DNA from 3 places in the Halomonas caseinilytica genome. Region 1 is predicted to be linked to each of the others. Evidence: riboswitches for the same ligand, from Rfam matches in the RefSeq annotation. Region 1 holds a riboswitch; each other region holds the start of a gene.
The links. A riboswitch is a leader RNA that binds a small molecule or an ion and turns the genes downstream of it on or off. The one in region 1 is predicted to bind thiamine pyrophosphate.
Positions count from the first base shown of each region.

Region 1 (3,269 bases):
CGCAAACGAGGAGTGACGAGATGCACGAGACGGCGCCGAAGATGGGCAACAAGGGAACCCCGGAATCCGGGGCTTCACTGCTGGAGGGCGTGAGCCTGCCGGCAGCCGCGATACAGGCGGCGCCGTTGGCGCACAACCTGGCGTGGATGCAGCGTTTCGCCGAGGCGCATGGCGCCCAGTTGGCGCCGCACGGCAAGACCACCATGACGCCCGAGCTGTTTCGCCGTCAGCTCGAGGCCGGCGCCTGGGGAATCACCCTGGCCACCGCGCCACAGTGCCGCGCGGCCTTCGTCAGCGGGGTCGAACGGTTACTGATGGCCAACCAGCTGGTGGGATGTGCCAACATGGCGATCATCGCCGATCTGCTCGAAGCCGGCGCCGATTTTTACTGCGTGGTCGACGGCGAGGACAATGCTCGGGCCCTGGGGCGCTTCTTCGACGAGCGCGGCCTGACCCTCAAGGTATTGATCGAGCTGGGCGTCGAAGGCGGGCGCACTGGCTGTCGTTCCGTCGAGGCGGTGAGCGAGCTGGCTCGAGTCGTCGACGCTGAACCGGGCCTGGCGCTGGCCGGCATGGAGGGCTACGAGGGAGTGGTGCATGCCGAAGACCCGGTGCCGGCGATTCGCGATTACGCCGCCCGGCTGATCGAGGCCGCTCGTCGCTTGGATGGCGAGGGTCGGTTTACCGTGGATGCCCCGATCATCACCGCCTCGGGGTCGGCCTGGTATGACCTGATCGCCGAGGCTTTCGATGCCGCCGAACTGCGTTCACGCTTCACGCCGGTGATCCGTCCTGGCTGCTATGTAGTGCACGATCACGGCATCTACCGCCAGGCTCAGCGTGGTGTGCTGTCGCGTCGGCCCGATCTGCACGAAGGGTTGCGACCGGCGCTCGAGGTCTTCGCCCAGATACAGTCGTTGCCCGAGCCGGGGCTGGCGATCATCGCGCTCGGCAAGCGGGACATCGGCTTCGATCACCTGCCCGAGCCGCTGCGCCGCTATCGTGAGGGCGGCTCGGCGGACGAGGCCCTGAGCGTCGAAGGCTGGGAGCTCACCAAGCTGATGGACCAGCACGCCTTCATCCGCCTGCCCGAGGGCGCCGACGATGTCCGGGTCGGCGATGTGGTGGCCTTCGGGGCTTCCCACCCTTGCCTGACCTTCGACAAGTGGCGGCGGATCTGCCTGGTCGATGAGCGGCTGAGGGTGACCGAGATGCTCGAGACGGCGTTCTGAGCGACTGCCCGGAACTATCGAGGATCAAGAACGATATCCGCCAGGGGCAAAATCAATCCGTCGACAAGCCTGCGAGGAGGCGCTGTGAATACCTCCCTGTACGCTACCGACGCCATTCCTTGGCGTCGGACCTCCTCTTCGGCTTGTCCCCGGTGCCTCTTTGTCATGCCCAGCCGAGCCACTGTTCGTCTTCCACTGCTGAGTGTGGCATGCTGTCGGGCGGTCCTTTCGGGCCGTCATGCGCACGGGGATTTCTGCACCCTGTGCCCCACAATTCATTCACTGTCGCCAGGGGAGTCTCGTACCGACGGGGCTGAGAGAGCGCGTGGCGCTGACCCTGGAACCTGATCCGGTTCACACCGGCGGAGGAAGTGCGACATGCCTTACCTGACGTCAGCCGTGCTTGGCGCGGCGCTGCTGTGTTTTGCCTATCTGGGCCTGCGGGCTCGCCGGGCCGATGGCCCCCTCGACGACTATGTGACGGCGCGGAACTCCCAGAGTGCCCGCTCGCTGGGCGTGTCATTCCTGGCTTCGGGCATGGGCGCCTGGATTCTCTTCGCGCCACCGGAAATCGGTGCCATGGTGGGGCCGTTGGCGCTGGCCGGCTATGCGATCGGCTCCTCCTTACCCTTTATCGTGCTGAGTCTGTATGGCCCGGTGATCCGTCGTTATCTGCCCGAGGGGCGCAGCATCGGCGAGTTCGCCGAGGCGTGCTACGGGCAGGGCGTGCGCCGCTGGGTCACGCTTGTCTCGATTCTTTACATGGCCTGTTTCCTGGCCGCCGAGTTGACGGCCATCGGCGCGATCGCCTCCTTGCTGTCCGAGGTGCCGTCGTGGCTGGTGGTGATGGGGGTAGCGGTGGCCACCCTGGTGTACACGGCCGTGGGCGGGCTGCGCGCCAGCCTGGCCACGGATCGCTGGCAGGGCTGGCTGTTGCTGGCGCTCCTGGTGCTGGTGGTTGGCGTGGTGATCTGGGTGCTGCCGCCCTTGCCGGAGAACGCTGAAATGCCGACCGCGCCTTCGGTGAATGCGCTCTCGGTGGCCCTGACCCTGATCATCGCGGTCACGGCGGCAGAGCTGTTCCACCAGGGCTATTGGCAGCGCGTCTGGGCCGCCGAGACGAATCGTGCACTGGGACGCGGCGCTCTGCTGGGTGGGGCCGGTGTGCTGCTGGTGATCATGGCCATCGGGGGGCTCGGCATGCTGGCCGTCATGCATGGGTTGCCGCTGGGCGAGCCGCCGATTCCCTTCTTCGCCCTGCTGGCCGAGGCGCCGAGCTGGCTGGGCGTGCCGGCACTGGTACTGGCCGTCACCTTGGTGGCCTCGAGCGTGGATACCCTGCAGAACGCCATTGCCTCGCTGGTGGTGGCTGGCTCCGGGCGCCGCGGCCTGTCCATCGGCACCGCCCGGTTGGTGACCGTGCTGCTGATGCTCCCGGTGGTGGTGGTCGCCTTGCAGGAGCTCTCCGTGCTGCGGCTGTTTTTGATCGCCGACCTGCTGTGTGCCGCCACTGTGGTGCCGGTATTGCTGGGTGTCTGGCATCGGATGAGCTCGGTGGCGGCGATGGCCGGCGGCGTGGCTGGCCTGGTCGGTGCGATCGTGCCTGGCTGGGTAACCCAGGGGAGCCTGATGGCAGGCGTACAGGCGGCCAGCTTCCCGGGCGGCATTCCCACGCTCTCGCCGTTTCTCTGCGCTCTGGTGGCGTCCACCCTGGTCAGTCTGTTGATTGCCTGGTGTTGGCCAGCCACACGCGCCCCTCTGTCGGCGAAGGAGGCACGTCATGACCACGCGTGACAGCTGGCGAGCCTGGGCCTCGGGCCGGAAAGCCCCTCGCATCACCGACTGGCTGCGCGAGATCAGCGAGCCCGACTGGTCCGCCACGGTGCACCACCCGCTGTTCGACGATCTGGCCGCCGGGCGTCTGGAGGGCAAGCGTTTCGCGGCCTACATGGTGCAGGACTATGGGTTCGTGGACCCCTTCACCGCCTTGATCGGTCACGCCATCGGTCATGCGCCGAGCATGGCGGATCGCGTGGT
Region 1 covers NZ_BDEO01000009.1:77,742-81,010, reverse strand. Annotated here, with positions in the region: gene HSDC_RS11405 (amino acid deaminase) at 21-1,232, shown strand; TPP riboswitch at 1,513-1,621, shown strand; gene HSDC_RS11400 (SLC5/6 family protein) at 1,611-3,026, shown strand; gene HSDC_RS11395 (TenA family protein) at 3,013-3,269, shown strand, end outside.

Region 2 (3,269 bases), on a different contig from region 1:
CCGAGGGGGGCGGCGTGATCGTGCTTGCTGGGTGTGGCGAAGACTGGCCCCAGGCCCAGATAGTCGAGTTTGCCCGCTTCGATCCTGGCAAGCTGTTCGTGAGTCTGTACCGAGAGGCCGAGGGTGGCGTCCGGACCAAGGGCGGCCCGGGCGTCGTCGACGTCGCCGTCGTCCTGGCCGATGTGCAGGCCATCCGCGCCACTTGCCAGGGCCACTTCCAGCCGATCATTGATCAGCAGGGGAACACCGCTGCCCGCCAGGACAGTCTTCAAGCGTCGTGCCACCGGCACCAGCTCGGCATCGCTGGCGTGCTTGTCGCGCAGTTGCACCAGGGTCACGCCTCCGCGCACGGCGGCAGCAACGGTGTCTTCCAGCCCCCGTTCGGCGCACATTTCGGGGTCGGTGACCAGGTAGAGAGAAAGGTCAAGTCGCATGGGTGATCTCCAGTTGGGCACGGGCCGTCAGGGTGTTGGCGTCGAGGGCATGCAGGGCATCGAGGAAGGCCACGGCGAAACTGCCGGGACCCGAGGCATGCTCTCCGGCGATGCTGCCGGCCACGGCGTAGCTGGCCAGTGCCGCCACACAGGCGTCGAACGGCTCCTCGCCGATGGCCAGGTGGGCGCCCACCACGCCGGTCAGGGCACAGCCCAGTGTGGTGACGAGTGGCATGAGGGCATGCCCGCCGGCCACACGGGCCAGGCGCTTGCCGTCGGTGACGAGGTCGGTCTCGCCGGTGACCGCGACGACCGCGCCGGTACGTCGGGCCAGCACCACGGCGGCACGCTCCGCCGCCTCGGTGGTGTCGGTGCTGTCCACGCCCTGGCCACCACGGCCTTGTTCGGCCAGGGCCATGATTTCCGAGGCATTGCCACGCACCGCAGTCGGTGACAGTGCCAGCAGCCGGGCGCCGGCCTCGCGGCGCAGGGCCGTGGCTCCCACCGCCACTGGATCGAGCACCCAGGGCGTTCCGGCGTCAGTGGCGGCGCGGGCGGCATCTTCCATGGCATTCACCCAGTCGGGCGACAGCGTGCCGATGTTGAGCGTCACGGCGCCGGCCAGGGCGGCAAACTCCCCGACTTCCTCGCGCGCATGAGCCATGGCCGGCGAGGCCCCATGCGCCAGCAGCACATTGGCCATGGTGTTCATGGCGACATGATTGGTGATGTTGTGAACCAGTGGGCGGGTCTCGCGCACGCGGCCCAGGTGGTGAGCGAGATCGATGGTATGCATGGCGCCTCCCGGGCGGCGGGAGGTGCTGGCCCCGGAAGGGCCGGCACGACTCCCTCCGCCGGCATTATCCGGGTCAGGTGATGAGGGTGCGTCTCAGCCGGGCGGCATGGCGTCCGGCGCCCCTGTCGTCGACCTTCTACTATCCGTGCCCGGTCGGGGCCTGTAAAGAGGGGTCAGGCGAGTTGCAGGACGGCCAGGGTGAGCAGGCAGGCATGCGTGAGGCTGTGCAGCAGGGAGGCGGGGTTGGTCTCGGGGTATCGGTATCGCCGTCTTCATCGGTGAAAAGCAGGATGGCAACGGCCGAGGCGAGGCCCAACAGCCCTAGCGGCAGACCACCGACTTCCCAGCAGGCGATCACCCAACCCAGGGCCAGCGTCAGGACGCCGGCCAGGATGAGGCCTCCGGCGCGATAGCGAGTTGCCTCGGAGGCGGGTAAAGCATGATGCGTCATCATCGTGCGTTCCTCACGCGTTGCAGCAAGGGAGCGCAAGCATAGCCCCCATTGTTTTAACGGGGCTTGAATGTTCAATGACAGCGTCATGAAGCGGTGGCGACCTCGGCCGCCACCGTGTCGATCAAGAGCGCTTGGGCTGCTTGACCAGGCGCAGATAAGGCTTCTGCTCGTCCCAGCCTTCCGGGAAGAGCGTCTTGGCTTCCTCGTTGCTCACGGCGGGAACGATGATGCAGTCGTCGCCGTCCTGCCAGTTCACCGGGGTGGCCAGCTTGTGCTCGTCGGTGAGCTGCAGGCTGTCGAGCACGCGCAGCACCTCGGCGAAGTTGCGGCCGGTGCTGGCCGGGTAGGTGATGGTCAGGCGGATCTTCTTGTTCGGGTCGATGATGAAGACGCTACGCACCGTCAGGGTGTCGTTGGCATTGGGGTGAATCATGCCGTAGAGGTTGCTGACCTTGCGGTCGCTGTCTGCCAGCAGCGGGAAGTTCAACCCTTGGCCCTGGGTTTCCTGAATGTCGCCGGCCCAGGCTTCATGATCCTCGAGCGGGTCCACGGACAGGCCGATCGCCTTGGTGTTGCGCTTGTCGAACTCCGGCTTGAGCCGCGAGACTTCGCCGAGCTCGGTGGTGCACACCGGGGTGAAGTCCTTGGGGTGCGAGAACAGGATGACCCAGTTGTCTCCGGCCCACTCGTGGAAATTGATGGTGCCAGCGGTGCTTTCCTGGGTGAAATCTGGCGCGATGTCGCCGAGTTGCAGTGACATATCAGGCTCCTATCAGTTGAGTTGATGGCATCGAGAGACGGTGCCGGTTCGACGGCTTCAAGCATTGCACGATGAAGGCGCCGGTGGAAACAACCGCTGGCCATATGCTCAGTCGAATTCACGCTTAGCTTCGAGACGGCAGAGCGCAAGATGTAAGCGCAAAGAGGTCGTTTACGTGCGCCAAATGAGCCCCTCGAGCTGCAATCCAGCGCCGATATGGCCGAGCGAAGTCGTTCATGACGCTCGCTAGGGCGCTGGGGCGGCGGCGCCGAGATATCGCTTCTGCCAGTATTCCAGCCCCACTGGTGTGGTCGTGACGCGTCGCCCGCGGCCGGGGGCGTGGATCATCTGGTCATGGCCCAGGTAGATGCCCACGTGACTGGCATTGCCGTCTCCGGCGGTGTCGAAGAACAGCAGGTCGCCCGGGCGCGCCTCATCGATCGGCGGCAGGGTCTCGAATTGCCGACGGGAGGTGCGCGGGACACTGATGCCCGCTCGGGCGTAGGCGAGTTGCACCAGTCCCGAGCAGTCCAGGCCTCTCGGTGTGTCGCCGCCGAAACGATAGGGCGTTCCGAGTGCCTGGCGCGCTTCGGAGAGGATCATGGCGCGCTCCATGGAGAGGTTGCCGTCATCGCGGGTGGCCAGGTCGGGGCCGGCGCAACCGGCCAGCCACAGGAGGAGCAACAGCGCCAGGGGCCATCTCGGCAGGTGTGGCGCGGAACGGTGCAGGTAGGTGGATCGTCGCGGCATGTGTGCTCCGAGCAGGGCTATCCAGATGTTTCGGCCGGTCGTCCCGAAACAGATTAGCCCGTGATGTCGGCGCTG
Region 2 covers NZ_BDEO01000018.1:76,860-80,128, reverse strand. Annotated here, with positions in the region: gene thiE (thiamine phosphate synthase) at 1-434, opposite strand, end outside; gene thiM (hydroxyethylthiazole kinase) at 424-1,230, opposite strand; TPP riboswitch at 1,264-1,364, opposite strand; gene HSDC_RS16035 (peroxiredoxin) at 1,806-2,444, opposite strand; gene HSDC_RS16030 (C40 family peptidase) at 2,691-3,194, opposite strand.
Region 2: another riboswitch for thiamine pyrophosphate. It lies ahead of thiM (hydroxyethylthiazole kinase); the one in region 1 lies ahead of HSDC_RS11400 (SLC5/6 family protein).

Region 3 (3,269 bases), on a different contig from region 1:
ACTCCATCTCGGGCGTGATGATGCCCTGGCGCGCATAGTGAAGCTGGGTGACGTTGCGACCGGGCTTGGCGCGGCGGGGTGTACGGGTCAGATCGAAGCGCAGCGGAGCGAGCATCGGGTCATTGGCGCGGCGCTGGCCGTACTCGGAGGTTGGGCCGTCGAGGCGTTCGGTGTCGCCGCGCTCCTCGATCCAGGCGCGGCGCAGTTCGGGCAGGCCACGACGCAGGTCGATGCTGGCCTCGGGGTCGGTATAGGGGCCAGAGGTGTCGTAGACCAGCAGTGGAGGATTGTCCTCGTCGGGACCGGAAGTCTGGGTCGGGGACAGGGAAATTTCACGGAAGGGCACTCGGATGTCCGGACGCGAGCCTTCCACGAAGATCTTGCGCGAGCCGGGCAGGGCCTGAATGGCGGCGTCGTCGACGCGCGCGCTTTCGGCGAGAAAATGGTCGGTCTTTGCCATCGGTCGGTCTCCCTTTGCTTGGATGATGTTGTTCAGGGAGGACAGCTGGGAAGGACATTGGCAGCCGGGCGGGAAGGCCCGACGGCGTGTCGCTTGATCCCTACGCTGGTCCTAGCCAGTTCAGGTTCAACGGGATCCATGCTGTCTCCGCATGATCTCAGCCGTCGTCAACGGCACCCCGTCAAGCGTGGTGTTGCCCGCCGTTGCTGGCGGACGGGTTCAGTGCCGGGAAGTCTCTGCCTGGAGCCCGGGGCTGATCCGGTGACAGGTCTACGAGGAGGCGCTATGAACCCATCCCTGGGCGCTACCTACGCCATTCATGGCGTAGGACCTCCTCTACGACCTGTCTCCGATGCCCCTTGCGTCCGCGCAGCCGGCAATGGATATCAAGGCAGTGGGCTAGTTTGCGCCATCCAGCCCCATTTGCCAGAAGTCGATCTCCAGTCGGGTGGCGTCGCGGAAGATGGTGGCCAGACGTGCGAAACGCTCGGGCGTGACCTCTGCCAGGCGGGCATCGAGCCAGGCGACTTCGTCGCGCATGGCGCCTTGGAAGTCGTCGCTTTCGTACATGGCGATCCAGGCATCGAAGGGGTTGTCGCCGCCGCGTATGGTGTCCTGGCGTGCATTCAGCCAGTTGGCGATTTCGCCGTAACCCACCAGGCAGGGGGCGAGCGCCACGTGCAGGTCGAGCAGGTCGCCGCGATTGCCGGTGTCCAGTACGTAGCGGGTGTAGGCCAGGGTGGCGCGGGCTTCGGGTAGCCTGGCCAGGTCATCCTTGGAAATGCCCCATTCGCGGCAGAATCCCACGTGCAGGTCGAGTTCCACGTCGAGGATGGTCTTGAGCCCCTCGAAGGCATGGCGCAGCTCGTTCAGGTCGTGGCTCTTGTAGGCGGCCAGGGCATAGGCCCGAGAGAAATGGATCAGGAACAGGTAATCCTGCTGCAGGTAGTGGCGAAAGGCTGCCGGCTCGAGGCTGCCGTTGCCGAGGGAGCGGACGAAATCGTGCTCGATATAGGCGCGCCAGTCCTGCTGGCAGGCGTCGGTCAGGTCGCTGAAACGATAACCCATCATGTCTCCGGTGTCGGGATCCGGAAGGTGGGCGAAGCGAAACAAGGAGGGAGGACTGACAAGCGGAGAGGTCGAGTCCACCGCCTGATTCCCTACGCCGGTTCACGTGCGCACGAGGTCGCACCTACCCGGATCAGGTTCCACGGGATCAACGCTGTGTTCGTCGCGAACGCGCGTCATCTCAGCCGGCCCAACCGGCACCCCGTCAAGCGAGTAGCCTCAGTCTAGCAGTTTGCTCGGCAATGAAAAGTCCTCGTCGTCACTTGCCGATGCCCTGTCCCTGAGCGGGCAGGCGGCGTGCCCAATCCCGCGAAAACGACTGGAGCGGCATGTCGCGGGGATGTTCCACCGGCGGGGGCGCCGGTTCGGCGTCGCCCTCGACGGGTGTCGGCAGCGTCAGTTCTTGAAGCACGGTGGGCGGTGTCGTCTCACTGGGAACCAGTAACAGGCCGCGTTGCCGTAGACGCCGGCCGATGGTGAGACTGCTGCTCAGGCGAACCAGGGGGGCTGCCAGCATCAGACCCAGCCATACCGGTGTCAGCCACCAGAAGAAGGTCGGCGTGTACCACCAGGTGGCCCAGGCCCAGCAGACGCCGGCCAGGGTGCCAGGCCAGGTGTGGCGTAGCGCCTCGCGCCAGGGAAGAGCTCGCCCCTCGCGGGATTGGGGGTTCCAGGCGACGGTGCGCCCGATGAGTACTTCGATCACGAAGCGACTGTGGAAGACCATCATCAAGGGAGCGATCAGCATGGCGAACAGGGCTTCCAGCAGGGCGCTGTTCACCAGCCGGGTTCGGCCGCCGTAGTGGTCCGGGTGCTTGCGCAGGGCCAGGCAGACGCCCAGGACCTTGGGCATCAGCAGCATCGCCAGGGTGCCACCCAGCAATGGCATGATCAGGTTGGGTGGGGCGATCGGCCAGTCGGGAAAGAGCTGGGCATTGGACGTGAAGAAGTTGGGCTCGATCAGGGCGCGCATCAGGGCATCAATGGTGCTGACCACCAGGATTGCCAGCCAGATCAGCGATGACAGATAGGCCAGGGCACCGCACAGGAAGTGCACACGGCTGACCATGTGCAGGCCGCTGCCTCCCAGCAGTCGAAGGTGTTGCAGGTTGCCCTGGACCCAGCGGCGATCACGCTTGGCGTAATCGAGGATATGGCTCGGCATTTCCTCGAAGCTGCCGCCCAGGTCGGTGCGCATGCGCACTTCCCAGCCGGCACGCCGGAGCAAGGCGGCCTCGACGAAGTCGTGGCTCAGGATGTCGCCGCCGAGCGGCGGACGGCCGGGCAGTTCCGGGAGTCCGCAATGCCGGGTGAAGGCCTCGACGCGCATGATGGCATTGTGCCCGAAGTAGTTGGCGGCGTCGGACTGCCAGAAGCTCAACCCGGTGGCGAGCATGGGCGCATAGACCGCGGCGGCGAATTGGTTGGCGCGGCCGAACAGGCTGTCCTGGCGAACCGGGATCGGTACCGTCTGCAGCAGGCCAAGGCGTGGGTTGGCTTCCATCTCCGCGATCAGCTCGTGCACCGTGTCGCCGCTCATCACGCTGTCGGCGTCGAGCACCAGCATGAAATCGTAGTGTCGTCCCCAGCGCTGGCAGAAGTCACCGAGATTGCCGGCCTTGCGACCGGCATTGCTGTTGCGGTGGCGGTAGTGGAGCTGGCAATGGTCGGCGAGGCGATGCTGCAGTGCGGCCATGGTGGTGCGTTCTCGGGCGATCGTCTCGGCGTCGGTGCTGTCGCT
Region 3 covers NZ_BDEO01000001.1:227,167-230,435, forward strand. Annotated here, with positions in the region: gene thiC (phosphomethylpyrimidine synthase ThiC) at 1-460, opposite strand, end outside; TPP riboswitch at 541-651, opposite strand; gene tenA (thiaminase II) at 860-1,528, opposite strand; TPP riboswitch at 1,600-1,743, opposite strand; gene mdoH (glucans biosynthesis glucosyltransferase MdoH) at 1,788-3,269, opposite strand, start outside.
Region 3: another riboswitch for thiamine pyrophosphate. It lies ahead of tenA (thiaminase II); the one in region 1 lies ahead of HSDC_RS11400 (SLC5/6 family protein).